DNA from 4 places in the Pantoea sp. X-Soil-TKNS-1279 genome. Region 2 is predicted to be linked to each of the others. Evidence: predicted binding sites of a transcription regulator. Region 2 holds the regulator's gene; each other region holds the start of a gene.
The links. The regulator PurR, encoded in region 2, represses purine synthesis genes. The targets are predictions, from matches to a motif close to CANGCAAACGTTTGCNTG.
Positions count from the first base shown of each region.

Region 1 (7,483 bases), 1.2 Mb from region 2:
AACATCACGTCCAGCCAGCCGGTGCCCGCCTTTTTCACTATCAGGGCAACAACACAGAACAGGAAACCGCAGAGGATGAAGCCGCCCAGCGCGACTTCATAGCCCAACGGTAACAGCAGCAGCACCGGAGAAATAAAGGCGAAGCTGGAGCCGAGATAAGCCGGGATTTTCCCTTTACAGATGAAGAGATACAGCAGCGTCCCTACCCCGTTAAACAGCAGCACCGTGGCCGGGTTGATGTGAAACAAAATCGGCACCAGCACGGTTGCGCCAAACATGGCGAACAGATGTTGCAGACTGAGTGGAATGGTTTTGAGTAGCGGCGGTCGTTCGCTAACGCCGATGGCGCGACGAGTCATTCAGTGATCCCCTTGAGTTGTGTGGTGCATTTTTGCCAAAAAAAAGCCGACTCTCTGGCCGGCTGCTTTATTTATTTGGTTCCGAAAATCTTGTCGCCGGCATCGCCGAGACCAGGAATAATGTATCCCTTCTCGTTCAGGCCTTTGTCGATTGAAGCGGTATAGAGTTCAACATCCGGATGCGCTTTTTCCAGCGCGGCAATACCTTCCGGTGCCGCCACCAGCACCAGCACCTTGATGCTGTTACAACCGGCTTTTTTCAGCAGGTCGATAGTCGCGATCATCGAGCCGCCGGTTGCCAGCATTGGATCCACCACCAGCGCCATGCGCTCTTCGATGTTGGAAACCAGTTTCTGGAAGTACGGTACCGGCTCCAGCGTCTCTTCATCACGGTAAACGCCGACCACGCTGATACGCGCGCTCGGTACGTGTTCCAGCACGCCTTCCATCATGCCCAGACCGGCACGCAGAATCGGTACGACGGTAATTTTTTTGCCTTTGATTTGTTCGATTTCTACCGGGCCATTCCAGCCTTCAATCGTAACGCGCTCGGTTGCCAGGTCGGCAGTGGCTTCATAAGTCAGCAGGCTGCCAACTTCTGACGCCAGTTCGCGGAAGCGTTTAGTACTGACATCATGCTCACGCATCAGGCCCAGTTTATGTTTGACCAGCGGGTGTTTGACTTCCACGATCTTCATGATTGTTCTCCCGGAATTGAGTTGAGCTAAAAAAAAATCGCGGGATTATACCGCCTTTTTCCTGCTACGCCATATGTCATTGGTCAATACAACGCCTTCCAGCATCTGAGATTAAGGATTAGCGAAAAAGCGATGCCGTGCAAAGTGGGCGTGAGATGGGACTCGCAAACGTTTGCCTGCGCTGGTAGAATTACGCCGCTTTATTTTAACCACCAACCGCAACTCGCGTGGGGATTCCGCAGTGACCGACAAGACCTCTCTCAGCTACAAAGACGCCGGTGTTGATATTGACGCAGGTAACGCTCTGGTTGACCGCATTAAAGGCGTAGTGAAAAAGACCCGCCGCCCGGAAGTGATGGGTGGACTGGGGGGCTTTGGCGCGCTTTGTGCGCTGCCGCAGAAATACCGCGAGCCAGTGCTGGTCTCCGGCACCGACGGCGTCGGCACCAAGCTGCGTCTGGCGATGGATCTTAAGCGCCATGACAGCATCGGTATCGATCTGGTGGCGATGTGCGTGAACGATCTGGTGGTGCAAGGCGCTGAGCCGCTGTTCTTCCTCGACTACTATGCCACCGGCAAACTGGATGTCGACACCGCTTCCTCGGTGATCACCGGTATCGCTGAAGGTTGTTTGCAATCAGGCTGTGCGCTGGTTGGCGGTGAAACCGCAGAGATGCCTGGCATGTATCACGGCGAAGATTACGACGTGGCGGGTTTCTGCGTCGGCGTGGTGGAAAAATCAGAGATCATCGACGGCTCGAAAGTGCAGGATGGCGATGTTCTGATCGCGCTGGGTTCCAGTGGCCCGCACTCTAACGGTTACTCGCTGGTACGTAAGATCCTGGAAGTCAGCCAGACTAACCCGGAAACCAAACAGCTGGAAGGCAAACCGCTAGCCGATCATCTGCTGGCACCGACCCGCATTTACGTGAAAAACATCCTGAGCCTGATCGAACAGGTTGATGTGCACGCCATTGCGCACCTGACCGGTGGTGGCTTCTGGGAAAACATTCCGCGCGTACTGCCGGATAACACTCAGGCGGTGCTGGAAGAAAGCAGCTGGCAGTGGCCGGCAGTGTTCAACTGGTTGCAGCAGGCTGGTAATGTTAGCCGTCACGAAATGTACCGCACCTTTAACTGTGGCGTGGGCATGGTGATTGCGCTGAGCGCAGCCGAAGCTGATAAAGCGGTACAGCTGATGACTGACGCAGGTGAGCAGGCGTGGAAGATTGGTGTGATCAAAGCGTCTGATTCTGAAGAGCGTGTGGTTATCAACCCATGAAAAAACTGGTTGTACTGATCTCCGGCAACGGCAGCAATCTTCAGTCCATCCTTGACGCCTGCGCAAGCGGGCGTATTAACGGCAGCGTGGCTGCCGTTTTCAGTAATAAATCCTCGGCGCTGGGGTTAACCCGTGCGCAGGAAGCCGGTGTGCCGACTCATGCGCTGGCTGCCAGTCAATTCGCTGACCGTGACGCCTTTGATCGCCAGCTGATGCAGGAGATTGATGCTTACGCCCCTGACTTGGTGGTGCTGGCGGGATATATGCGTATCCTCAGCCAGGCATTTGTCGCGCATTATCATGACCGTCTGGTCAATATCCACCCTTCCCTGTTGCCAAAATATCCCGGCCTGCATACCCATCGTCAGGCACTGGAGAATGGCGACGCAGAGCATGGTACTTCGGTGCATTTCGTCACCGATGAACTGGATGGCGGGCCGATTATTTTACAGGCGCGCGTACCGGTGTTTGCCGATGATACGGAAGAGGATGTTACCGCCCGCGTGCAGCACCAGGAACACGCCATCTATCCGCTGGTGATTAGCTGGTTTGTGGAAGGACGTTTGCAGATGCGCGAGGGTGCGGCCTGGCTGGATGATCAACCGCTGCCACCGCAGGGCTACGCTCACGATTGATCTCAGATTCAATACTGACTTCGCGCGATAAATCGCGCCGCTACCGTATTTGCAACCCTCCGTAGCGGCGCGATTTATCGCGCTTGTTCTTTGTATTTTCCTCAACCAAATCGACCGGTAATGTAATCTTCCGTACGCCGCGCTTGCGGTGAAGTGAAGATCCGATCCGTCTCATCAAACTCCACCAACTGCCCGTTATGCATAAACGCGGTGTAATCGGACACGCGCGCCGCCTGCTGCATGTTGTGCGTTACCAGCACCAGCGTGAAATGCTGCTTGAGCGTCGTCATTAATTCTTCAATCACCAGCGTGGAGATGGGATCGAGCGCGGAAGTTGGCTCGTCCAGCAATAAGACTTCCGGTTCAATGGCGATCGCGCGTGCAATCACCAACCGTTGCTGTTGACCGGTCGAGAGGGTTAACGCGTTTTGCCCCAGCTGATCTTTCACTTCACTCCATAACGCCGCCGCGCGTAGCGCACGTTCGCAGGCTTCATTCAATATCCGGCGGTCACGCACCCCTTGCAAACGCAGGCCATACACCACGTTTTCATAAATTGATTTGGGGAACGGGTTAGGTCGCTGAAACACCATGCCGACACGGCGACGCAGTGCAGCCAGATCCTGCTCCGGTTGCATAATGGCATGCTGCCCCAGCCAAATCTCCCCTTCCATGCGGCTACCATCAATCACATCATTCATGCGATTAAAACAACGCAGCAACGTCGATTTGCCACAGCCGGAAGGGCCGATCAGCGCCGTGATATGGTTCTTCGGCAGTTGCAGGTCAATGTTATTCAGCGCCTGGCGCTCGCCATACCACAGCGAAAGCTGATTAACCTTGAGGGCAATGTCGTAATCAGGGGTCATGTGGAGAACCTTTTAATGCGTCATAAGCCGGTAACGCTCACGCAGGCGGTGGCGCAACACCATCGCCAGCAGGTTGAGCGACAGGATAATTACCACCAGCAACAGGGCGGTGGCATAAACCAGCGGGCGGTCAGCGTCGATATTCGGGCTTTGAAATGCCAGATCGTAAATCTGAAAACCGAGGTGCATAAACTTGCGGTCAAGATGTAAATACGGAAATACCGCGTCCACCGGGAGTTCCGGCACCATCTTCACCACGCCAACCAGCATCAATGGGGCGGTTTCCCCGGCCGCACGCGCGACCGCCAGAATCAAACCGGTCAACATCGCTGGCACTGCCAGTGGCAACACCACGCGCCACAGGGTTTCCGCCTGAGTGGCTCCCAGCGCCAGCGATCCCTGTCGCAGGCTGTCCGGAATGCGTGATAATCCTTCCTCGGTGGCGACGATCACCACCGGCAACGTCAGCAACGCCAGCGTCAGCGCCGCCCATAACAAACCCGGGGTGCCAAATGTCGGGTTTGGCAGTGCGCGTGAGTAAAACAATTGGTCGATAGTGCCGCCAATCAGCCAGACAAAAAAGCCAAGGCCAAACACGCCGTACACAATCGATGGCACACCCGCCAGATTGACCACCGCAATTCGTACCAGCCGGGTCAGAGCATTACGTCCAGCATATTCATGCAGCCAGAGTGCCGCCACCACGCCAAGCGGCATAACGATGACCGACATCAGCAGTACCATCAGCACGGTGCCAAAAATTGCCGGTAGCGCGCCACTTTCGCTTTCGCCCGCCGCCGGATTATTGCTGACGAATTGCCACACCTGGCTGAAGAAATGCTGCACTTTCTGTCCGAAGCTCATGCTATTCGGGTACCAGGCCGCGACAATTTGCGCCAACGGAATCACATGCTCCTGCCCCTGCACATCGCGCAGCACCAGCACATCCCGCTGGCTTTCACTTTGCAGCTGGCTCAGTTTATTAGCCAGGGCACTAAAACGCCGTTGCAGCGCGGTGCTGTTGGCATCGTATTCAGATTGCCGCCGCGCACTGAACACCCCTTTGCGTTGCTGCTCTTCCGCCTGTTGTTGCAGGTTTTCCAACTGGGCATTGAGACGCGCCATATCAATACGCCGGATCTGGCTCGCCTGACGAAGCTGCTCATGTGCCGCTTTTAAACGTTGATGCAGCAGCGCATCGCGATCGCGCGCCGTCAGCACTTCATTATTTTCACGCAATTCGATAAACCAGCCGTAAGCATTCCCGCCGCTGCGCCGCTGCAACACCATCACATCCGGCGGCTGACGAATTTCGGCCTGGTTTTGGCTGTCAATGACGCGGAAATCAGGCGGAGCAAAATCACGATTACCGGTTTTCACCACATAACGCCAGCCGCTGCCATGCTGCTGGCGCTGCACTGTCTCGCCCAGCAGCTTCACCGGTTCACCATCGGGTGGCTGGAACTGATATTGATCGACTGGCTGGGGCCAGAAGGCGCGCATACCCTGCCAGGCCAGCAGCCCAATCAGCAAGGTAAATGCCAACAGGCAGACGGCCACCGCACCGGCGGTCAGCCAGCGCCAGCGATCATTTTGGCGCATCGCCTTCATCCCTGCCCCTCATGCTGGCTGAAACGCTGGCGCAGACGCTGACGAATGACCTCCGCCACCGTGTTAATAATCAGGGTAAAAATCAGCAGAATCAGCGCGCTAAGGAACAAGATACGATAATGGGCGCTCCCTGCTGCCGCCTCCGGCATCTCAATGGCGATATTGGCTGACAACGCGCGCAGCCCGGCAAACAAGCCACCTTCGCTCACCGGCGTATTGCCGGTCGCCATCAGGACGATCATGGTTTCACCCAACGCCCGACCAAAACCGATCATCAATGCGGCAAAAATACCCGCTGAAGCCCCCGGCAGCACCACCCGCGTCAGGGTTTGCCACGGTGTCGCCCCCAATGCCAGCGACCCTTGCCCCAGTGAGAGCGGCACACTGAACAAGGCATCTTCCGCTAAGGTAAAGATCAGCGGTACCAGCGCAAATCCCATCGCCAGCGCGGCCACCAGCAGGTTGCGTTGCTCATAATGGGCCAGACGCTCCCCGATATTTGGCCAGATATAAGTGGGTAGCCACAGCGTGAACAGGGTGACGGCCAGCAATATCGGCAGCAATAACAACACTTCGTAGCCCGGCTGACGCCAGCGTGCGGGCAGACGCGGGCTTAACAGGCCACATAACAGCAAGGTCGCTGCCAGCACCAGTGGCAGTAACAGCACGCCAATCAACGCATTGCTGATGTGCGGTGCCAGCCAGATCCCGGCAATCAAACCGATGACCACGCTCGGCAGAGCCCCCATCATCTCAATGCCCGGCTTGACCCAACGACGCAAACCCGGCGTCATAAACCATGCGGTATACATCGCCGCTGCCAGCGCCAGCGGCGTAGCAAACAGCAGCGCCAGGCTGGCCGCTTTCAACGTGCCAATCACCAGCGGCATCAGACTAAATTTCGCCTGATAGCTGTCCCCTGCGGCGGTGGATTGCCACACCCAATCGGGCTGCGGGTAGTTTTCGTACCAGATTTTTTGCCACAAATTACGCCAACTAAAATCCGGCCAGGGATCGTCGAGGCGCAGACGCTGCCATTGCCCTGCCCGCTCCAGCAGCAGCGTGTCACCGCGTGGAGAGAACGCAGCCGCCTGAACGCCGGGAGCCAGTTTGCGGGTGACAATCGGTCCCGGCTGTTTGCTGGCAAACAAGCTAACCTCGCCTGCCGCATTCAGGGTGGCGAATACGCGGCGCTGGGACTCAGTGACAATTAAGCTCGCGCCCGCGCTGGCATTGAAGGTGCGTATTTCCTGTAAACGCGGCCCCTGCGGCCCGGCAATGGCAAACCACTGGCTGACGCCGCGCGTATCCTGAATCAATAAGGTACGCCCCCCAGCCAACAGATGCAGGCTTTGCGGTTTCTCCGTCAGGGTTTGCGTTTCGCGCAATTGCGCACCCTCCGCGCTGACTTGCCAGACGCGCAACAGGCGGCCTTCGCTGGTATACAGCACGCTGCCATCGGGTGAGAGCAACAGGCGATCGGCCTGCTGCTGCGGCAGAAGAATTTGACCAACGCGGTTTGAGTTATCCAGTGTCAGGAGAACAATTCCGGCAGCGGTTTGCGCTGCAATCCGCCATTGGTTGTCCGTGAGCGTAGCCAGCGCCATGTGCGACACCGCCCCCTGGGGAAGATGTAACGGACGATCGCCGAGTGGAAAGCGCCATTCGCCGTTAACCGGCTGCATCAGCAGTAGATCGCCCTGCATATTTAGCAGCAGGCTGTGATGATCGGCGCTCTGCGCTACCCCATCCGGTTTGCCCTGCAACGCCAGCGCAGGTCCGGCAGGTTGTCCATCCAGCGGAATAAAACGTGCTTCGTTACGGCTGATACGCCAACCAAGCGGCCCATCACTGCCCATCGCCAACACTGGGGCTTTGTCCCACAGCTGTTGACTGGCAACCACCTGCACACCTGGCGTGCTAAAAAGGGGTAATACGACCCAGATTAACCAGAAGAACAGCAGTAACATCAATAGCAGAATTCCCACACCGCAAGCGGTGACGATACGCTTAACCCACCGGTCAATGG
Region 1 covers NZ_AP035948.1:3,177,515-3,184,997, forward strand. Annotated here, with positions in the region: gene uraA (uracil permease) at 1-359, opposite strand, end outside; gene upp (uracil phosphoribosyltransferase) at 431-1,057, opposite strand; gene purM (phosphoribosylformylglycinamidine cyclo-ligase) at 1,299-2,339, shown strand; gene purN (phosphoribosylglycinamide formyltransferase) at 2,336-2,974, shown strand; gene pstB (phosphate ABC transporter ATP-binding protein PstB) at 3,076-3,843, opposite strand; gene pstA (phosphate ABC transporter permease PstA) at 3,856-5,454, opposite strand; gene AC6I8N_RS14890 (ABC transporter permease subunit) at 5,451-7,483, opposite strand, start outside.
Region 1: the regulator PurR is predicted to act here: its motif matches at 1,219-1,236, upstream of purM (phosphoribosylformylglycinamidine cyclo-ligase).

Region 2 (7,483 bases):
CCATACCGGGTTTGGTTTTTGACAAACCTTCACACTGGTTACGCGCCACCTGAAAAAACAGGTAGCCAGGCGCACCGAACAGCAGAGCATGGAGATAGCCTTCGGCTTTGGCGGCCAGCAGCGGATCAATATCATGCATGGCATGAATCAGATAGCCTGCGTTCCACAGTACCACCATGATCAGCAGCGCGACAAAAAACGCCAGCCAGTAACCCTGACGGACTTGTTCCGCGATGCGCTCACGTCGTCCTGACCCATTGAGTTGCGCAACGGTAGGCGTCAATGCCAGCAGCAAACCATGACCAAACAGAATGGCGGGGAGCCAGATAGATGTGCCCACCGCAACGGCGGCCATATCCGTGGCGCTTACCGCACCGGCCATAATGGTATCCACGAACCCCATTGCGGTCTGGGCAACCTGAGCAAGGATGACCGGGATCGCAAGGGCCAGCAATTGACGCGCTTCTGTTAAATACTTCTGCACGTATCACCTGCATTTTAATAATAAGAAGAGAACGGGGAGAAATCCCCAAAGAATGCGCGGCCTAGTGTACCGGTCTGTTGACGCTTAGCCAAACTTTGTTCGCATTTTGTTAAAACGATTGTGTAAATTTCACGCGCCGCCAAATTAAACCCGAACGGGGCAGCTGTGATAAACTAGCGCAAACTTCGCAGAGGCTGAGATTATGTTTACTGGAATTGTACAAGGTACGGCAGAGATTGTTGCAATCGAAGAAAAAGAGTTGTTTCGCACCCATGTCGTGAAACTGCCGGAAGAGTTATTGCCGGGGCTGGCGCTGGGCGCATCAGTGGCGAATAACGGCTGCTGCCTGACGGTGACAGCGATTGACGGTGACCAGGTGAGCTTTGACTTAATCAAAGAAACCTTACGGATTACCAACCTGGGTGAATTGCAGGTGGGTGATGTGGTGAATATTGAGCGCGCTGCAAAATTCAGCGACGAAATTGGCGGTCATTTAATGTCCGGCCATATTATGACCACCGCAGAAATCTGCAAAATTATTCAGTCAGAAAACAACCGTGAGGTGTGGTTTAAATTACAGGACCCGGCGCAGATGAAATATATTCTGCATAAAGGGTTTGTCGGTATTGATGGTATCAGCCTGACGGTGGGTGATGTGACCAGGAGTAAATTCTGTGTGCACCTGATCCCGGAAACGCTGGAGCGCACCACGCTTGGCGCGAAGAAGTTAGGTCACAAGGTGAATATCGAGATTGATCCGCATACCCAGGCCATTGTCGAAACCGTTGAGCGCGTGTTGGCACAACGTGAAGCAGCCGCTCTGGCGCAGCAGCAGTCCGACGAGAGTGAATAACCTGGCATTCGTAGCGGCGCGATTTATCGCGCTGTTTTAAAAGCGCGTGATGCGTCACGCCGCTACAAACGGGAGGTTAACGCGCGACGCGCAGGCCGCCCTCAGCTCCACGGCTGAAAACCACTTGCCACAGCTGAATATCACGCGCGCGGAATGCACCAGCGCAGGCATTGAGATAATAGCTGAACATGCGTTTAAAACGATCACCGTATTTTTCTGCCAGCTGCGGCCAGGCGTCAAGAAAACGCGCATGCCAGGCCATTAGCGTGGTGTCATAATCCGCACCGAAATTGTGCCAGTCTTCCATCACAAAATGTGACTCACTGGCATTAGCAATCTGGCGTACGGAGGGCAGGCAACCATTCGGGAAGATATATTTGTCGATCCAGGGGTCAACATTCATATCGGTTTTAATTGCCCCAATGGTATGCAGCAGGAAAATACCGTCCGGCTTCAAATTACGATCGGCCACCTCAAAATAGGTCGCGTAATTTTTGGGACCGACATGTTCGAACATGCCGACCGAAACGATACGGTCAACTTGCAGATTCAGGTCGCGATAATCCTGCAACAGAATGGTGACGTCCAGACCGGCACAACGCTCCTGTGCCATCTTCTGTTGCTCTGCCGAAATGGTGACACCATGCACTTTCACGCCATAATTGCGTGCGGCAAACTCTGCCAGTCCACCCCAACCACAACCAATATCAAGCAATGTCATGCCGGGTTTCAGTTGCAGCTTGCGGCAAATCATATCGAGTTTGTCTTGTTGCGATTGTTCCAGCGTCTCGGCATCTTTCCAGTAACCACAGGAGTACTGCATAAAGGGGTCAAGCATCAGAGAAAACAGGTCGTTTCCAAGATCGTAATGCTCTTTACCGACAATCCAGGCGCGTTTTTTCGATTGTAAATTGGTCAGACGCGCGGCTGCGATACGCAACGTGTCTTTAAAATGATGCGGTAATTGTTGATCCAGGTGCTGCTTCAGTACGCGGTGGAAAAACATGTCGAGATTTTCACAGTCCCACCAACCGTCCATATAGCTTTCACCTAAGCCCAATGAACCTTCTTGCAGGACACGTTTAAAAAAATCCGGATGCTTAACCTGAATATCCCAGGGGCGAGTGCCATTAATGGCAATATCAGCCCGTTCCAGTAATTCATGGGCGATACGAAACCAGTGGTTTTCTTCAAGGCTCACTTCTTCTATACACGATGAACTCATAGCTTCTCCATCACCTTTCCGATTTCAACCTGAGAAAAGAATAGTCAATTTCTCCAGGCTTGTGAGAGAACTCACGGAAAATCCGTGCGCCAGATATCCGACGTTTTACAGAGGTATGAATCTGAATAGAAATGTCTGGCACAACACAGGGGAGAATATCGTGCAGACGCCATCCCAGCGACAGAGTCGCTTAAAAGTAATACATTTATGTTATTGATTTGTTACAGAATTGCTGACCCACGCAGTATATGCTTACGTGGGTCAATATTCAACGACTTATCGTTAGGATGCTAACTAAAGTTGTTGCGTCAGTGATTATCTTCGCAGGCTAAGGAGTTGTGAGCAACATCACTTTGTGCGTTTGCCGTACGTTGCCAACCGAAACCGGCCCAGGCGAATGCAACGGTAGCGAGCATCACGAGGCTGGTGCTATGCAGCGCTTGTTGTAATCCAGCGGAAACGACCAGGCTGGCGACAAAACATAATCCGAGTTGTAGCAAATTTTGCAATGAAGCGGCTTTGCCTGTTGCCTGGGGGAAGGGCAGCAGGGCACTGGCGACCACAATCGGATAGATAGCCCCATTTGCCAGCGCCATACCACAGAACGGCAACAGCAATGCCCACAGCGCGGGGGCGGAAAGCTGCGCAACCGCAAACAGGCTAAGAATGCTCAGGCTGTAGATCACCAGTAACCACGGCAGCAGTTGTTTCCCCTGAAAACGATTCAGCAGCGCGCGGCAGCCAAATCCACCGATCAGGAAGGCGATAGTTTGCGGCACATAACTCAGGCCAATATCTGCCGGTGATAAACCGGCATCGGCGAGGATAAAGGGCGAGCCGGTCAACCAGGCAAAAAAGCTGGCGGAACAGGCAGAGTAGATCAATACGTTGCCGCTATAAGTACGCGATACCAGCAGCGTCAGCCAGCCAGGCTGCGGCGCTCGCGTGGTGTCGGCTCGTACGGGATTCGCCAGACGCAGGGTGCCAATAAGCAACACCAGGGTTATCAGTGTCAGCAGCAGAAAGATACTACGCCAGTGAAAATGGCCCATCAGCCAGGCACCGAGTAACGGGGCGAGCGCCGGAGACAAGGCGACCAGCGGCATAATGGTTGCAAAAACTTTGTTGGCCTGATTTTGCGGATAACGATCCACCACCAGCGCCTGCCAGCTAACGGCGGCAGCGCAAACACCCAGCGCCTGCACAAAGCGCAGCGCCAGCATCAAACGGACGTCGCTCACCCACAACATGCCCAGACAACCCAGGGCAAAAATCGCTAATCCCGCCAGCAGAACCGGTTTACGTCCGAAGCGATCTGACAGCGGTCCCCAGAAGACCTGCGCACAGGCAAAACCACCAAGGAACAGACTCAGACTGGCGCTGATGGTACCGGGGGCGGTAGCAAAATCCTGCTGCATGGCACCGAATGCCGGCAGATACATATCCGTAGCAAGAAAGCCCAGCATGCTGAGTAAAGCAAGATAAGGCAGAAATCCTTTTGATGACAACATGGTAATTCTCTTTAGACAGGTAAACGCGGAGGAGTGTAAAAGCGTGCGCCAGGTTTTGTGAAACGCTAATATTTGCGCGGTGCTATCAAAAAATTTGCAGGCAAAAATATGTGGTCTGAATATGCGCTTGAAGTGGTAGATGCGGTGGCCCGCAGCGGTAGTTTTAGTGCGGCAGCACAAGAGTTACATCGGGTGCCTTCTGCCATCAGCTACACGGTACGGCAGCTCGAAACCTGGCTGGCGGTGCCGTTGTTCGAACGTCAGCATCGGGAAGTGGTGCTGACGGCAGCCGGGGAGCATTTTGTCCGGGAAGGGCGTAGTGTTATCAAAAAAATGCTGGCGACGAGGCGGCAGTGCCAGCAGTTGGCAAATGGCTGGCGTGGTCAGCTGAGTATCGCGGTGGATTGCATCGTTAAACCTCATCGCACCCGACAACTGGTGAAGGATTTCTACCGCCACTTTCCCGACATGGAGCTGATTATCAGTTATGAAGTGTTTAATGGTGTATGGGATGCACTGGCCGATGGGCGGGTCGACGTAGCGATTGGGGCCACTCAGGCGATCCCGGTCGGTGGGCGTTTCGCCTTTCAGGATATGGGCGCGTTGAACTGGCGCTGCGTGGTCAGCCCCGATCATCCGTTGGCAAAAAGTACCTTGTTGGATGACGAAACGTTGCGGGCCTGGCCTTCTCTGGTGCTGGAAGACACTTCACGGGCGTTGCCGCGGCGCATGACCTGGACGTTAGATAATCAACGCCGGCTGGTGGTGCCGGAATGGGAAACCGGCGTTGACTGCCTGCTGGCGGGACTCTGCGTAGGGATGGTGCCGGGCCATTTAGCCCGGCCATTGCTGGATAGCGGAGCATTAACCGAGTTACCGTTACCCACGCCGTTCCCGGAGAGCCCATGCTGTGTCAGTTGGTCGGAACTACGGAACTCGCCGGCTCTGGGTTGGTTGCTGAGTTATCTCGGCGATGCCGAAACGCTCAACCATGAATGGTTGAGCGAAACGGAAACTTAGCGGCGGTAGTCGCGGAACGGGCCGTCAGCGACTGAACGGCGTTCAATCAGCGTTGGCTGAACTTCGATGGTCTGCGGCTCTTCACGTTTGCTGGTGATACGATCCAGCAGCATTTCCAACGCTTTTTCGCCTAACTGAGCTTTAGGTTGATGAACAGTGGTCAGCGCCGGCGTGAAATAACGCGCGTTGCGCACGTTGTCATAGCCGATCACTGAGATATCCTGCGGGACCCGCAGACCCATTTCATCCGCAGCACAGATCGCGCCCATCGCCATGATATCGCCACCGCAGAACACAGCAGTCGGGCGTTGCTTCTGATTGAGGATCTGCTGCATCGCCTGATATCCGGATTCCGGTTCAAAATCGCCCTGCACAATCCACTCGGGCCGCACGGTGATGCCTGCCTCATTCAGCGCCTGCATGAAACCGGCATGGCGGCCACCGCCGGTGTTGCGCTCCATTTGTCCGGGGATGGCACCAATGTCACGATGACCGCGTTCAATCAGGTAACGCCCGGCGAGATAGCCACCCTGAAACGCATTGTCCTGCACCGTATCGGTAAAATCGCCACGCGATGCGCCCCAGTCCATCACCACCATCGGGATATTACGGTTCTCTTCCAGCATGGTCAGCAGGTCGTCAGGGTATTCTGAACACATCACCAACAGGCCATCGACACGCTTCTGCGCCATCATCGACAGATATGCGCGCTGTTTTTGCAGGTCGTTATGCGCATTGCCCAGGATTAGCGTGTAGCCGCGATCGAAACAGTGGTTTTCCACCGCCTCGATTATCTCGGCAAAATAGGGGGCTTCACTGGAGGTGGCCAGCAGCCCCAGCGTTTTGGTGTGGTTGACTTTCAGGCTGCGCGCCACGGCGCTGGGCGAGTAATGCAGCTCTTTGATCGCTTCCCATACGGCGTTACGCGTCTCTTCCGCGACAAAACGCGTCTTGTTGATGACATGCGAAACCGTGGTGGTGGAGACACCGGCGCGTTTCGCCACATCTTTAATTGTTGCCATGAAAATGGTACTCCCGGGCTTATCGCAACTAACTGATAAGTATATTGTTAAACGTTTGCGTCTGCTAATGGTTTTGCGCCCCGATTTTCGGGGCGAATGGCGAAGAAAAAGACATTAACACCTGGTCAATAACGCTTTAACTTGCCGCAAACACAGCGTGCGCAAAATCTGTTGCGCAACGAAAGGCGGCGATTCTAGCAAGCTGGCGCGGATAAGACGAGATTTTTGCCGGAGGCTGTGAGAAAATTACGATAACCCTTCATTTATTGTGACTAAGGAGTTGTGATGAGTACAGACCTGAAACTGGCGCTGTTTACCACTGTGGGCGCGCTACTAATGATTATCGTGTTCAGCTTCACCGCGATCCTTCATTAATAAAAAAGCCGGACCTGAAAATCAGGGTCCGGCTTCTTGTTTTATCGGGTATCGGGCGTTTTTTAGCGGATAGTTTTGGGGGTCATCATACGGCGTGCCCCGACGTAGTGTTTCAGCCAGTAATCCTCACCCAATGCACTGATTTGAATATCTTTACCGGTACGAGGCGACTGGATAAATTTGCCATTACCAAGATAAACACCGACATGATCGGCAGTGCCGCGATTATTGATGCGGAAGAACACCAAATCCCCTTTCTCCAGCATATCGCGCTTAATCGGTGCCGCATCACGCAGGTGATACATTTCGTTGGCAGTGCGCGGGAATTTATATTTGACCAGGTCTTTATAGGCGTACCACACCAGACCGCTGCAATCGAAACCGGTATGCGGTGAAGTGCCACCCCATTGGTATGGTTTACCAATCTGCCCCATCAGCTTGTTCATCGCGGTTTCGCGTGCTTTCTGATAGCGCTGACGGTGAGAATTGCTCATCTTGATGGTGGTCAAATCGCGGTCATCGTCCTGCTTCGCGCTTCTCTTCGCCAGACGTTGGTGACCATATTTTTTTGACGGTGATTTCAGCAGGGCTTTCTTGCTGCGGGTTTTATGCAGCGCCGTTTCCATTTTCGGCTGTTTTTTCAGCTTTAGCTTCTGAACACTGGTAGCAAGACGGGATTTTTTGGTGCTGGTTTTTACCGGACGTCGCTTGCGACGCTCATCTTCGCGCGCACTTTTTTTCTCAGCGTTATGCAAACTGGCATTGATGGGCGCATGCGGTGACGCAGAAGCCACATTAAAAAACAGTTGGGCGAAAGCCAGCATAAAAAGCGTAATGAGTAAACGCATAGTCCGGTACAGGTTAAGCAGTCTGAAGAAACAGCCCGCAGCTATGTTAGAAAAATCTGATCAACGATCAGCACCGAGATGATTCTAATCCAGTTTTTTTCTAAAAGGTAAGGCATTTTTCTATTAATGTGTTAGCAGAGTTGAT
Region 2 covers NZ_AP035948.1:1,957,323-1,964,805, forward strand. Annotated here, with positions in the region: gene AC6I8N_RS09295 (MATE family efflux transporter) at 1-484, opposite strand, end outside; gene AC6I8N_RS09300 (riboflavin synthase) at 687-1,337, shown strand; gene cfa (cyclopropane fatty acyl phospholipid synthase) at 1,414-2,562, opposite strand; gene punC (purine nucleoside transporter PunC) at 2,871-4,073, opposite strand; gene punR (DNA-binding transcriptional activator PunR) at 4,182-5,093, shown strand; gene purR (HTH-type transcriptional repressor PurR) at 5,090-6,115, opposite strand; gene cydH (cytochrome bd-I oxidase subunit CydH) at 6,401-6,490, shown strand; gene AC6I8N_RS09330 (C40 family peptidase) at 6,553-7,338, opposite strand.

Region 3 (7,483 bases), 1.9 Mb from region 2:
GTATGCCAAGCAGAACAACCTGACTTACACCAAGTTGCACGATGCTGATGGCAAAGCTGTGGCACCGAGCGAAACCAGCTTTGCTAACGCGGCCAAAGGCGCGAACTGGAGCGAATCTTTTGCCCAGGACCTGACTTTCCAGAAAGGCAACGATGCATGGCCGATCACTTCCACCACCTTCATCCTGGTTTATAAAGATCAGGCAAATGCAGAGAAAGGTAGCGAAGTGCTGAAGTTCTTCGACTGGGCTTACAAAAATGGTGGAAAAACGGCGACCAGCCTGGATTACGCAGCTCTGCCAGAAAGCGTGACCACGCAGATTCGTGATGCCTGGAAAGCCAACATCAAAGATTCTTCCGGCAAAGCGCTGTACAAGTAAGTGAATGACCTGGCCAGCCGACAGGCTGGCCACCCTGACTTCCCCTGAGAACAGAGACTTCTATGGCTGCCACTAAGCCGACGTTTAAAGCCCCTGGCAAACAAGGTGACATGATCTTCGGCGCGCTGGTGAAACTGGCTGCGCTGATTGTGTTATTGCTGCTGGGTGGCATCATCGTCTCCCTGATTTTCTCCTCCTGGCCCAGTATCCAGAAATTTGGTTTCTCATTCCTGTGGACCAAAACCTGGGATGCGCCTAACGAACAATTTGGTGCGCTGGTGCCGATTTACGGTACCGTCGTAACCTCGCTGATTGCGCTGCTCATCGCCGTTCCGGTGAGCTTCGGTATCGCCCTGTTCCTGACGGAACTGGCACCAGGCTGGCTGCGTCGTCCACTCGGCACTGCAATCGAGCTGCTGGCGGCCATCCCCAGCATCGTCTATGGCATGTGGGGCCTGTTTATTTTCGCGCCACTCTTTGCCGAGTACTTTCAGACGCCGGTTGGCGACATCATGTCGAATATCCCGATTGTGGGTGCGCTGTTCTCCGGCCCGGCTTTTGGGATCGGTATCCTGGCGGCAGGCGTTATCCTCGCCATCATGATCATCCCGTACATTGCTTCGGTGATGCGTGATGTGTTCGAACAGACCCCGGTGATGATGAAAGAGTCGGCCTACGGTATTGGCTGCACCACCTGGGAAGTGATTTGGCGTATCGTGTTGCCCTTCACCAAAAACGGTGTGATTGGCGGTGTGATGCTCGGTCTGGGCCGTGCATTGGGTGAGACGATGGCGGTGACCTTTATCATCGGTAACACCTACCAGCTCGACAGCGCATCGCTGTTTATGCCGGGCAACAGCATCACCTCGGCACTGGCGAATGAATTTGCTGAGGCAGAATCCGGTGTCCATGTGGCGGCATTGATGGAGCTGGGGCTGATCCTGTTTGTCATCACCTTTATCGTACTGGCGATCTCCAAACTGATGATTTTGCGTTTGGCGAAAAGTGAAGGAGCCCGGTCATGACAACCATTGAATTGCAGGCCCGCGCTGAACTGGAAGCCTCGCGTCGCAAAATGCAGGCATGGCGCAGTACCAAAAATAAAATCGCGCTGACCCTGTCGCTGCTGACGATGGCATTCGGTCTGTTCTGGCTGATCTGGATCCTGTTTACCACCATTTCCCGTGGTATTGATGGCCTTTCCTGGTCGCTGTTTACTGAATCAACCCCGCCACCCAATACCGCTGGCGGTGGCCTGGCGAACGCCCTTGCAGGCAGTGGTTTACTGATTTTCTGGTCAACCTTCTTTGGCACACCGCTGGGCATCATGGCGGGGATCTACCTTGCCGAATATGGTCGCAAGCACTGGCTGGCAGAGGTGATTCGTTTTATTAACGATATCCTGCTGTCTGCACCATCAATTGTGGTGGGGTTGTTCGTTTACACCATCGTGGTGGCGCAGATGCAGCACTTCTCCGGTTGGGCAGGCGTGGTGGCACTGGCGTTGTTGCAGATTCCCATCGTGATCCGTACCACTGAGAATATGCTGCGTCTGGTGCCTGATAGCATGCGTGAAGCCGCTTATGCGCTGGGGACGCCGAAATGGAAGATGATTTCAGCTATCACCCTCAAGGCCTCAGTCTCCGGCATTATCACCGGTGTGCTGCTGGCGATTGCGCGTATTGCCGGTGAAACCGCACCGTTGCTGTTTACTGCGCTGTCGAACCAGTTCTGGAGCACCGACATGATGCAGCCGATCGCCAACCTGCCAGTCACCATCTTTAAATTTGCCATGAGTCCCTTTGCGGAATGGCAAAGTCTGGCGTGGGCGGGTGTGCTGATCATCACCCTGTGCGTATTGCTGCTGAACATCCTGGCACGCGTGATTTTCTCTAAGAGCAAACACTAATTTCCCGGCGCGGCTATGGCAGCGCGGTACATGAGAGACGAGCAATGAGTATGGCAACTTCTTCTGCCGGCAAAATTCAGGTGCGCAATCTGAACTTCCATTACGGGAAATTCCATGCGCTGAAAAACATCAATCTGGACATCGCAAAGAACCAGGTCACCGCGTTTATCGGGCCATCCGGCTGTGGTAAATCGACCCTGCTGCGCACCTTCAATAAAATGTATTCGCTCTACCCTGAGCAGCGTGCAGAAGGTGAGATTCTGTTGGATGGGGACAATATTCTGGCGTCAAGCCAGGATATTGCCCTGTTGCGCGCCCGTGTCGGCATGGTGTTCCAGAAACCTACGCCGTTCCCGATGTCGATTTACGACAATATCGCGTTTGGTGTCCGTCTGTTTGAAAAGCTGTCGCGTGCTGATATGGATGAGCGCGTGCAGTGGGCGCTGACGAAAGCAGCGCTGTGGAATGAAACCAAAGACAAGCTCCATCAGAGTGGTTACAGTCTCTCCGGCGGTCAGCAGCAGCGTTTGTGCATCGCTCGCGGCATTGCGATTCGCCCGGAAGTGTTGCTGCTGGATGAGCCATGCTCGGCGCTGGATCCCATCTCCACGGGCCGTATCGAAGAGTTGATCACCGAGCTGAAGCAGGATTACACCGTAGTGATTGTGACCCACAACATGCAACAGGCGGCGCGCTGTTCCGATCATACCGCCTTTATGTATCTGGGTGAGCTGATTGAATTCAGCGATACCGATACGCTGTTTACCAAGCCAGCGCAAAAGCAGACAGAAGACTACATTACCGGTCGTTACGGCTGATTTGACGGAGACGCACATGGATAATTTAAATCTGAACAAACATATCTCCGGTCAGTTCAACGCGGAGCTGGAACACATTCGCACTCAGGTGATGATCATGGGTGGCATGGTGGAGCAGCAGCTTACCGACGCCATTACCGCGATGCATAACCAGGATGGCGATCTGGCGCAGCGAGTCATCGACGGCGACCAGAAGGTCAACATGATGGAAGTGGAGATTGATGAAGCCTGCGTGCGCATCATCGCCAAGCGCCAGCCTACCGCCAGCGATTTACGTCTGGTGATGGCGATCATCAAGACCATCTCTGAACTGGAACGTATTGGGGACGTGGCGGAAAAAATCAGCCGCACCGCGCTGGAGAAATTTAGCCAGCAACATCTGCCGCTGCTGGTGAGCCTGGAATCACTCGGTCACCATACCGTACAGATGCTGCATGATGTGCTGGATGCTTTTGCGCGCATGGATCTCAACGCGGCGATCGATATCTACCGCGAAGACAAGAAGGTGGATAAAGAGTACGAGGGTATTGTGCGTCAATTAATGACCTACATGATGGAAGACCCGCGTACCATCCCCAGCGTACTGACTGCGCTGTTCTGTGCCCGTGCCATTGAGCGTATCGGTGACCGCTGCCAGAACATCTGTGAGATCATCTTCTATTTTGTGAAGGGCCAGGATTTCCGTCATGTTGGCGGCGACAAGCTGGATGAATTGTTGTCCGGCGACGATGGCAGCAACAAACCTTCCTGATAACCCCGTGGCTGCTGGTTTTACTGGCAGCCATCTCCATTTCTGATTGGTCTCAAGTCTTTCCGCTCTTTATACTTGGCGCACTTTTTACTGCAAGGTGCTGCTGCATGTCCCTCTCCCCACACAAGAAACAGAGCGTAACCCCGGCAAAAGCGATGTTGGCCGCCGTCAGTGGCTATGCGATGGATGGCTTCGATCTGCTGATCCTCGGCTTTATGTTACCGGCAATCAGCGTCTCGCTGGCGCTCGATCCTTCTCAGGCCGGTTCGCTGGTCACCTGGACGCTGATTGGTGCCGTGGTCGGCGGAATTGTTTTTGGTCATCTGAGCGACCGCTTTGGCCGTATCCGCATTCTCACCGTCACCATTCTCATGTTCTCAATATTCACCGGATTGTGTGCGGTGGCACAGGGATATTGGGATCTGCTGGCGTATCGTACCTTTGCCGGAATGGGGCTGGGGGGAGAATTCGGTATCGGCATGGCGCTGATTGCTGAAGCCTGGCCGCAGGAGAAGCGTAACCGTGCTTCAGCGTGGGTCGGTATCGGCTGGCAACTGGGGGTGTTGCTGGCGGCTTTTATCACGCCGCCACTGCTGAGCGTGATTGGCTGGCGCGGAATGTTCCTGGTGGGCCTGCTGCCTGCGTTGGTTTCGTTTGTGATTCGGCGCAGCATGGGCGAGCCGGAAGGCTTTACCCGACATGTGGCCAAAACGCCGCAATTGTCGTTTGCGGCGCGTATTCGATTGTTGTTTAGCGATCGCGCCACCAGCAAAGCCAGTCTGGGGATTTTCATTCTTTGCTCGGTGCAGAACTTTGGTTACTACGGACTGATGATCTGGATGCCGAGTTATCTCTCCTCCAGCTTCGGTTTCAGCCTGACCAAATCCGGCCTGTGGACCGCCGTCACTGTCGTGGGCATGACTTTTGGCATCTGGCTGTTCGGTGTACTGGCGGATCGCTTCGCACGTTGGAAAATTTTCCTGCTATATCAATTCGGTGCGGTCGTGATGGTGGTCATTTACGCTCAGCTACGTGATCCCACCGTGATGCTGTTTACCGGGGCGCTGATGGGGATGTTTGTGAATGGCATGATTGGCGGTTATGGCGCGCTGATTTCCGACACCTTTCCAACCCAGGCGCGTGCTACGGCGCAGAACGTTTTGTTTAACCTCGGACGTGGTGTAGGGGGTTTTGGTCCGCTGGTTATTGGCTTACTGGCAACGAAAATTTCATTCGCGGCAGCGATTACCCTGCTGGCGCTGATTTATCTGCTGGATATCGTCGCGACGCTGTTTTTATTGCCGAAGAAGCAGGGCAATGAGGATTCACTCGGCGCGATAGGCTGAGCGTAGCGGCGCGATTTATCACGCAAGATCTTGCGTGCTGCGGGAAAACCCCGCGCGATGAATCGCGCCGCTACGGGACCCTGTGGACAGTTACACCAACGCCCAACCGCGCGCGCGCCACAAGTCGGGTAGCTGCGTCATATCATCAAATCGGGTCACCAGCGGGTGATCCAGTTCCGGGTTATGCGCATCGGCGCAGTAATAAAACACCGGAATGCCCGCGGCGATCCCCGCGCGGGCACCGGCCTCGGAGTCATCCACCAGAATGCACTTCTCAATCGGTACCTGCATTTGTTCTGCGGCGTGATACATCAACTCCGGGTCCGGCTTCCAGTGGTTGATGTCATAACCGCTGTAAAGATGTGCCGCAAAGTACGGCAACATGCCGGTCAGCCCCAATGAATGTTGCATCTTTTTCACCGTACCATTTGAGACGACGCACATCGGGACTTTGACTTGTTCCACCAGCGCTTTCGCTCCGGCAATGGGCTTCAGTTCTAAATCGAATAAGCGTGCTACCTCGGCGCGGTACGCCGTTTCCACCTCATCCATCGGCAATTCAGTCTGATGTTCCGCAGAAACATCACGGATGATGTCGTAGAGTTTTACCCCTTTGTATTTTTCAAACATCTCCTGTAGTGAGAGTTCAATACCGTAGCGGGCAAAGGTGTTGACGTAGGATTGTGTACAGATCACCTCACTGTCGACCAGCGTGCCATCACAATCAAAAAAAACACATTCAACTGACATCAGACATCATCCTTTTGCTAAACAAGAAGCTGTCACTCTAACGCACTGTGCGCACCGAGCAAACGCTTGCGAAAAATCAGTGTGCTGGTCAGTCAAAATCTATAGGATACGCGCGTTAAATTTTTCAGCGGGATAAGCTATGAACAAGCAGGGTCTGTTGCAACGCGTCTTTAAGTTGCAGGAACACGGCACCACCGTGCGTACAGAAGTGATCGCCGGTTTCACCACCTTTCTGACGATGGTTTACATCGTTTTCGTCAACCCGCAGATTCTGGGTGCCGCTGGCATGGACACCCAGGCGGTGTTTGTCACCACCTGCCTGATCGCGGCATTCGGCAGCATCCTGATGGGGCTGGTGGCGAATCTGCCGGTGGCGCTGGCACCCGCAATGGGACTGAATGCCTTCTTTGCTTTTGTGGTCGTCGGTGCAATGGGGTATTCGTGGCAGATCGGGATGGGCGCGATCTTCTGGGGGGCGCTGGGATTGTTGATCCTCACGCTGCTGCGCGTGCGTTACTGGATGATCGCCAATATCCCGCTGAGTCTGCGTGTTGGCATCACCGCGGGCATCGGGCTTTTTATCGCCATGATGGGACTGAAAAATGCCGGCATTATCGTGTCAAATGCCGACACCCTGGTGACGGTGGGCAACCTGACCTCACATAGCGTACTTCTGGGGGCACTTGGCTTCTTTATTATCGCTATTCTCGCCTCTCGCAACATTCATGCGGCGGTACTGGTATCGATTGTGGTGACCACGGCGATTGGCTTGCTGCTTGGCGATGTGAAGTTCACCGGTATTTTCGCGACACCACCATCCGTGGGCGCTGTCGTTGGGCAAGTTGATCTCAAAGGTGCGCTTAATATCGGTATGGCCGGGGTGATTTTCTCCTTTATGCTGGTCAACCTGTTCGATTCCTCCGGCACGCTGATCGGTGTGACCGACAAAGCGGGACTGACCAATGAAAAAGGTACCTTCCCGCGTATGCAGCAGGCGCTGTTTGTGGATAGTATCAGCTCGGTGGCGGGTTCGCTGATCGGCACCTCTTCCGTCACTGCTTATATCGAAAGTTCTTCTGGCGTAGCGATTGGCGGGCGCACCGGGTTGATGGCGGTGATCACCGGCATTCTGTTCCTGCTGGTGATGTTCCTGTCGCCGCTGGCGGCGATGGTGCCGTCCTACGCGGCAGCGGGGGCGTTAATCTACGTCGGTGTATTGATGACGGCATCGCTGTCACGGGTGCGTTGGGATGATCTCACTGAAGCGGTTCCGGCGTTTGTCACTGCGGTAATGATGCCGTTCAGTTTCTCCATCACGGAAGGTATTGCGCTGGGCTTTATTGCTTATTGCGTAATGAAACTGGGGACTGGCCGTTGGCGTGAAATCAGTCCGTGCGTAGTGGTGGTCGCGCTGCTGTTTGTACTGAAAATCGCCTTTATTGATGCCCACTAACACGTTACAGGCCGCATAAGCGGCCTGTTTAGTCACAGATGTCCCATTTCCTGGGGAGTGGTGCGTTCGCTTGGCAG
Region 3 covers NZ_AP035948.1:14,943-22,425, forward strand. Annotated here, with positions in the region: gene pstS (phosphate ABC transporter substrate-binding protein PstS) at 1-379, shown strand, start outside; gene pstC (phosphate ABC transporter permease PstC) at 442-1,404, shown strand; gene pstA (phosphate ABC transporter permease PstA) at 1,401-2,288, shown strand; gene pstB (phosphate ABC transporter ATP-binding protein PstB) at 2,333-3,106, shown strand; gene phoU (phosphate signaling complex protein PhoU) at 3,123-3,857, shown strand; gene AC6I8N_RS00095 (MFS transporter) at 3,965-5,203, shown strand; gene yieH (6-phosphogluconate phosphatase) at 5,294-5,953, opposite strand; gene AC6I8N_RS00105 (NCS2 family permease) at 6,093-7,406, shown strand; gene AC6I8N_RS00110 (4'-phosphopantetheinyl transferase family protein) at 7,439-7,483, opposite strand, start outside.
Region 3: the regulator PurR is predicted to act here: its motif matches at 6,009-6,026, upstream of AC6I8N_RS00105 (NCS2 family permease).

Region 4 (7,483 bases), 700 kb from region 2:
CCGAAAATCAGCAGTGGAAAGGAGTGGATGCCGAAGAAGCTGAGCAGGCCCAGCCCGATGGCACAAAGATAGGCGGAGATCATATACACCTCGCCGTGGGCGAAGTTGATCATGCCGATAATGCCGTACACCATGGTGTAGCCGATAGCAATCAGCCCGTAAACCGCGCCCAGCGTCAGGCCGTTCACCAGTTGCTGAAGAAAGAAGGCGTCCATATGCAAGTCCCGTGCTTAAGGGGAGCGCAAACCTCGCGCCCAATCGCGAATGGCCCCGCTGCACGCGGGGCCGCGTGTCAGCTTACAGCTGGTGATATTTGCCTTTATCGTCCCACTGGTAGACCACGTAATCCGAGACTTTCAGGTCGCCTTTGCCATCCCAGGCTTTTTTACCCATTACGGTATCGACGCTATTCGCTTTCAGCCAGTCGCTGGCTTTGGCGTTATCTTTCCCTGCGGCTTTATACGCAGCGGCCAGAGCCTGCACCGAGGCGTAGGCATACAGGGTGTAACCTTCCGGCTCAAAACCACCCGCGCGGAACTTGGCGATCACCGCTTTACCATCCGGGATCTGACGCGGGTCCTGACCAAAGGTCATGTAGACCCCTTTGGTGTATTGCGGGCCACCGGCAGCAGTCACCATATCTTCCGTCACGATGCAGTCACCGGAGAAGAAAGCAGCCGTAACGCCCTGTTCACGCATCTGACGCACCAGAGGCCCCGCTTCCGGGTGGCAACCGCCAAAGTAGACCACATCCGGTTTCACCGAGGCGATTTTGGTAACCAGCGCGTTGAAGTCTTTCTCACCACGCGACAGACCTTCATATAACACCTCGTTGACGCCACGTTTTTCCAGTGCCGCTTTGGTCGCATCAGCCAGCCCCTGACCGTAGGTGTCTTTATCGTGGATCACCGCCACGCGTTTGGCCTTCAACTTATCGATGATGTAGTTAGCCGCAATCGCCCCTTGTTGGTCGTCACGGCCACACATACGGAACATGGTTTTCATGCCGCGTTCAGTGATTTGTGGGTTGGTGGAACCGGGGGTGATCGCCAGCACACCGGCATCGTCATACACTTCAGAGGCGGGCATGGTGGAGGAGGAGCAGAAGTGGCCGACCACTGCCAGCACCTTGTCCTGATCCACCAGACGGTTGGCTACCGCCACCGCCTGTTTTGGTTCACAGGCGTCATCGCCCTGCACCAGCACAATTTTCTCGCCGTTAATGCCTCCGGCAGCGTTGATATCATCCGCCGCCTGAGTGGCACCTTTCCAATACTGTGCGCCGTAAGTGGCATTAGGGCCGGAAAAGGGTCCGGCTACACCAATTTTAATGTCAGCCTGGGCATAAAACGCCGCACTCAGGCAACCAGCAATCACGACCTTCAATGGTACTTGTATGAATTTCAAAGACATGCTTTCAATCCTCAACGGGTCAGGAACGGAGCCATACCACGGCCTGGGAGAAATCAATTTCTGAAACTTAACGAAGTGCGATGAGTGGCCAGCAGGGCCACGGTTAACGATTAAGCAAAAACCTCGCCAAAGGTAAGCATTGGTGACAAATTTTTGCACCGACAGCGCGTTAAAGCGGCGGGAACACGTCTGCTGATCTTAACCATAGCCAGCGTTTGCCGACACACCAGCACTCTGATGGTGCAGAATGCGGTCGATCACAGATTCTTCATGGTGCTGAGGGGTTTACCCGCTATGCTATAGCCAAATCGGCCCAAATTTCGGAGGGAGAACCTATGACTACACAACGGAACGGTATCAGCAGCCAGCAGGCGCTGGATGAACTGGAACGCCTGTACGACAACGCGGTTGCGGCTTTACGCAGCGCAATTCGTGACTTTACCGAACAGGGACGTCTGCCGGATGAAACGGCACGGCAGCAGGGATTGTTTGTTTACCCGGAACTGCGCCTTACCTGGGCGGGCGATGGCCCGCAGCAGAACCGCACCCGTGCCTGGGGCCGCTTCACCCATACCGGCAGCTACAGCACCACCATTACCCGTCCGGCTTTGCTGCGTCATTACCTGAGCGAGCAACTGTCGATGATTGAGAAAGAGTACGAGGTGGTGATTGAGGTCGGTCCCTCTCAGCAGGAGATCCCCTACCCTTACGTGATCGACGGTTCGGACCTGTCGCTGGATCGTTCCATGAGCGCCAGCATCGCCCGTCATTTCCCCACCACCGAGTTGTCGCAGATTGGTGATGAAACCGCCGATGGCCTGTTCAACGCCGACGCGCAGTTCCCGCTGTCGCATTTTGATGCGCTGCGTACCGACTTCTCGCTGGCGCGTCTGCGTCACTACACCGGCACCGCCGTTGAGCACTTTCAGCCGTTCGTGCTGTTCACTAACTACACGCGTTATGTCGATGAGTTTGTGCGCTGGGCGATTGAGCAAGTACAGGATCCGAACACACCTTACGACAGCCTTGCCTGTGCTGGCGATGTGGTGATCACTAAAGAAACCCAGGATCCGGAAGCGATGATGTCGGACCTGGCGTGGAAGAAGCACCAGATGCCCGCCTGGCACCTGACGTCACCCAATCGTCGCGGCATTACGCTGGTGAATATCGGCGTGGGGCCATCCAATGCCAAAACCATCTGCGACCATCTGGCGGTGGTGCGTCCCCATGCGTGGTTAATGATTGGTCACTGCGGCGGCCTGCGCGAAAGCCAGACCATTGGCGATTATGTGCTGGCCCACGCCTATCTGCGTGACGACCATGTGCTGGACAGTGTATTGCCGCCGGATATCCCGATCCCCAGCATTGCCGAAGTACAGCGCGCGTTGTACGACGCCACCAAAGCGGTGAGCGGCATGCCAGGTGAAGAGGTCAAACAACGCCTGCGTACCGGCACCGTGGTGACCACCGATGACCGTAACTGGGAGCTGCGTTACTCCGCTTCGGCGTTGCGCTTTAACCTGAGTCGCGCTGTGGCGGTGGATATGGAGAGCGCGACTATCGCGGCGCAAGGGTACCGCTTCCGTGTGCCGTATGGCACTTTGTTGTGCGTTTCAGATAAGCCGCTACACGGGGAGATCAAGCTGCCAGGCCAGGCGAATCGCTTCTATGAAGGGGCGATTTCGGAGCATTTGCAGATTGGGATTTGTGCGGTGGAGTTGCTGCGGGCGGAGGGTGATAAGTTGCATTCGCGCAAATTACGCACCTTTAATGAACCGCCGTTCAGGTAGGACCAGGTGCGGTTGGTGACGCTCACCCCGGCCCTCTGGGCAGGTGCGGTCTGTGACCCTCACCCCGGCCCTCTCCCATAAGGGAGAGGGAGATGTGCCATATGCTCGATCGGTTCCCTCTCCCACTTGCGGGAGAGATTGCTTGCTCGATCGGTTCCCTCTCCCGCTTGCGGGAGAGGGTTAGGGTGAGGGACCAGGGTGAGGTTAATTACGCGCTCAACCAACCCAGCTTAATCACAAACAGGATCGACATAATAATCAGCGCCGCATTCACCTCTTTGGTACGGCCACTCAGCAGCTTCACCACCGTCCAGGTAATAAACCCAAACGCGATACCGTTAGCAATCGAGTAAGTCAGCGGCATGGTCAGCGCAGTGACCGTCACCGGCGCAGCCGTGGTGATGTCTTTCCAGTCAATCTCCGCCAGGCCAGAAGCCATCAGCACCGCCACGAAGAGCAGCGCAGGCGCAGTGGCGAATACCGGCACGCTACCCGCCAGCGGCGAGAAGAACAGGCTCAGCACGAACAGAATAGCCACGACAATCGCGGTCAGACCGGTACGGCCACCGGCGCTGACGCCCGCTGCCGATTCAACATAACTGGTGGTGGTTGAAGTCCCCAGCAGAGAACCAAACAGCGCAGCCGCACTGTCGGCGATCAGCGCACGGCCCATTTTCGGCACGTTGCCCTGCTCATCCGCCAGACCCGCACGCTTGGTCACACCCAGCAGCGTACCGGTGTTGTCGAACACGTCGACAAACAGGAAGGCGAAAATCACGCTCACCAGGCCCACGTTAAAGGCACCGGCGATGTCCAGTTGCATAAAGGTCGGAGCGATAGACGGCGGTGCAGAGAACACGCCACCAAACGGCGTCAGGCCAATACCCATCGACAGGAATGTCACGATCAGGATGCCGATCAGCACCGCGCCGGTCACGCGACGTGCTTCCAGTACCACGATGATGACGAAGCCCAGCAGCGCCAGCAGCGGGCCAGGTTTGGTCAGATCGCCCAGGCCCACCAGGGTCGCCGGGTTATCCACCACGATACCCGCGCCTTCCAGCGCAATCAGCGCCAGGAACAGGCCGATACCGGCAGCAATCCCGGCACGCAACGGCAGCGGAATACTGGCGATAATCCATTCACGGATTTTGAACACCGACAACGCAAAGAAGATACAGGCTGACAGGAACACCGCACCCAGCGCGATTTGCCAGGTGTAGCCCATGTGCAGCACCACGGTGTAAGTAAAGAAGGCGTTGAGGCCCATACCCGGCGCCAGCGCAATCGGGTAGTTCGCAATCAGGCCCATCAGCACGCAGCCGATTGCCGCCGCCAGACAGGTGGCCACGAAAACCGCGCCCTTATCCATACCTGTCGCACCCAAAATGCTTGGGTTAACAAACAGGATATAGGCCATAGCCAGGAAGGTGGTTATGCCCGCGATAACTTCGGTGCGGACCGTTGTGTTGTGCGCTTTTAGCTTGAATAGTTTTTCTAACATCATCATCTCTCGTGATGGGGAGACGTCACTGACGTGCGTTCTCTTGCCAATGGGGTGTGCATGCGCGTTATTGTTGCGGGAAAAGGCAGACGGCTGCATGCTCGGCCATCAATCCGCCTTGTTACTAAACTCCTTTCCCCCTGTCCTCATAGCAATTGCTATGCCATAACAGGACGCAATCGTTTACCTTCACGACTGTATCTTAGACTCAGACAATTCTGAACCAGAACGAGGCGCGATTATGGTGCATTGCACCATGTGCGCGCAATCGTTTTCCCATCCGTCAACCGGGTAGCGAAAAAAGATTGCGGTAACGCACGCTTTCAAACTCTGTCAGGCGATGCCGCTCACGTTTCTGTTGCCTGATTAAGCAGGCAAAAGTGGTCGGTATACACTCTCGTTAACCCTTCCATAACAAAAGAGGCCCGTAATGAAGCCCGCAATTCTGGTAGTGGATGACGATCGCGCGGTGTGCGAACTGCTGCACGATGTATTGAGTGAACATGTTTTTACCGTATTCAGCTGCCATCAGGGAAAAGATGCGCTGACGTTGCTGGATAAACACCCGGAAATCTCGCTGGTGATGCTGGATATGATGCTGCCGGACACCAATGGTCTGCTGGTGCTACAGCAAATGCAGCGCCAACGGCCTGAGCTGCTGGTGATCATGCTAACGGGCATGGGATCAGAAGCGGATATGGTGGTGGGTCTGGAGATGGGCGCTGACGATTATATCGCCAAACCGTTTAATCCCCGCGTGGTTGTTGCGCGGGCGCGTGCAGCATTACGCCGTTGTGGTCGGCTGGCGCAACCCGTCAGCACCCAGGACGAGGGTTGGCAGTTTAACGGCTGGCGACTGGATGAAACGCGCTGCCAACTGTTTAACCCCCAGCGTGAGACGGTGACGTTAACCCAGGGTGAATATGCGTTGCTGCGCGCCCTGGTGTGTCATGCCCGCAAAGTACTGACGCGCGACCAGTTGCTGGAGCTCACCCACAGCGAAACGCTGGATGTGTTCGACCGTACCATTGACGTGCTGATCATGCGGTTGCGCCGCAAGATTGAGATGAACCCGCATCAGCCGAGCCTGATCCGCACCATCCGTGGTCTGGGTTATGTTTTCTCTGCGGATGTGATGCGCCCGGCCTCTGCCGTGCATGTCACACAAATCGCCTGAATAATTCCTGCCAGATCACAAAAATGGATATCCCCCAGAGAGCGAGTGGTCTGAGGCAATGAAAGGCTTTATTATCACGCCCAGTGACCATTATGGACGGTCATCTCTGAGAAAAGGTATTTACTCAGAATCGTGTACAGGCTCCATCCGTTTGAATTATTCGGAGCGTTCCCCGAAGCAGGGGAGATGGGATGGAACGTAAACTTACTCGGGAGATATTTTATGGGCAATCGTCTTACACTAAATACTAACCCTACAGTTCCAATAACGATTAGTTCTGTAGACAGCCCCCCTCAAGGAAGGATAGCTGCTACTTCTGTGATTAACACCTCTCATCTACCACATTCAACTCAGTCCTCCTCCTCAAGAACTCAACTTTCAAAACATTTGCCAAACCTTAAATCAAATAGCCATAAAAAAATAGAAATTAATACAATTGACCGCTTAAAATTCATTAATATTCTGGAAAAGAAAAGGCTGACCGGAGAAAAACTACATGCTCTGATAAGCATGATAACTGAATATCATAAAAAAAATGAAACTGGAATGGAAATCGAAAAGATTATCCCAGGAACAGTAACTGACAATATAAGGCCTGCAATCGAGAAGCTCTTTCAATTTATTGGTGATCGCTTCGCATCTGATGGTATTAGCGCAGAGATCAGGGAAAAGGATTTTAATGAAATAATATACCCGCTCTCAGAATTAGGTAACCAGCATTCAAGAGTAGGAGCCTCTGCATACATGTCAAATGAGATGTATAGATTGCTGGCAGGTGCATGTAATAACGGCTTTGATAAAGACACCCTAACAGAATACAAGAATTCTGTAGATAAGCACTTTAGTAAAACCGATGATTTATATTCATCTCCACCCATTAAAGGAAAAGATAAAAACCCCATCAAAAATATAACAAAAATGATGGCATCTGAAATAGAAAAAATAAGCAATGACGATTCCTCCACACTGAAGGAAACACTCACCGCTGTCGACAAGTCATTGATGTTATTATTTTTAGAATCAGACAGAAGGAAGGGGGAATTAAAAACATTAAATAAACAAATAAATAAAACATTAAATGAGCAAAGAAAAGAAATGTTAAATAATGAAATAACATCTTTGCAAAAAGATATATGCGCAACAAAAAACAACACCAAGGAAATTTTAAACTCACTACAAAAACTTCACTCAGAAATACATAATCGCCTGAGCATGCATAATTTTAATACGAGTTTCCCCTATGCTGATTTTTTCAGCACAGAAACCAAAGTAAATAGAAGTGATGGAATACTGTTAACTATCTCTCGTCTTAAGCCGGAAGGAAAAGAAAAACTTTTCGGACTGTTAAGAAAACTCGGTTATCCACCAGAGGCGCTCAACGCGATTGACGAAATAGATAAAAAACTTAAACGTTATAGTTGATAGTCAAACACCAGACCTCGGTGACAATATTTCCGCTTCTGACAGACTAATGCTCATCATCTCTGATGGGCATTACAGCCAGCGGGCATATTCGTTACACAGCAACCAGCGCGGATCTTCATCCTCATCAATCGGGTTGAAGCGTGCCAGCGGGGTGAGAAAGACATTGTCGTGTTC
Region 4 covers NZ_AP035948.1:2,654,091-2,661,573, forward strand. Annotated here, with positions in the region: gene AC6I8N_RS12535 (ABC transporter permease subunit) at 1-215, opposite strand, end outside; gene AC6I8N_RS12540 (branched-chain amino acid ABC transporter substrate-binding protein) at 298-1,413, opposite strand; gene AC6I8N_RS12545 (AMP nucleosidase) at 1,749-3,203, shown strand; gene AC6I8N_RS12550 (NCS2 family permease) at 3,412-4,710, opposite strand; gene AC6I8N_RS12555 (response regulator) at 5,138-5,884, shown strand; gene AC6I8N_RS12560 (hypothetical protein) at 6,107-7,306, shown strand; gene AC6I8N_RS12565 (D-lyxose/D-mannose isomerase) at 7,379-7,483, opposite strand, start outside.
Region 4: the regulator PurR is predicted to act here: its motif matches at 4,880-4,897, upstream of AC6I8N_RS12550 (NCS2 family permease).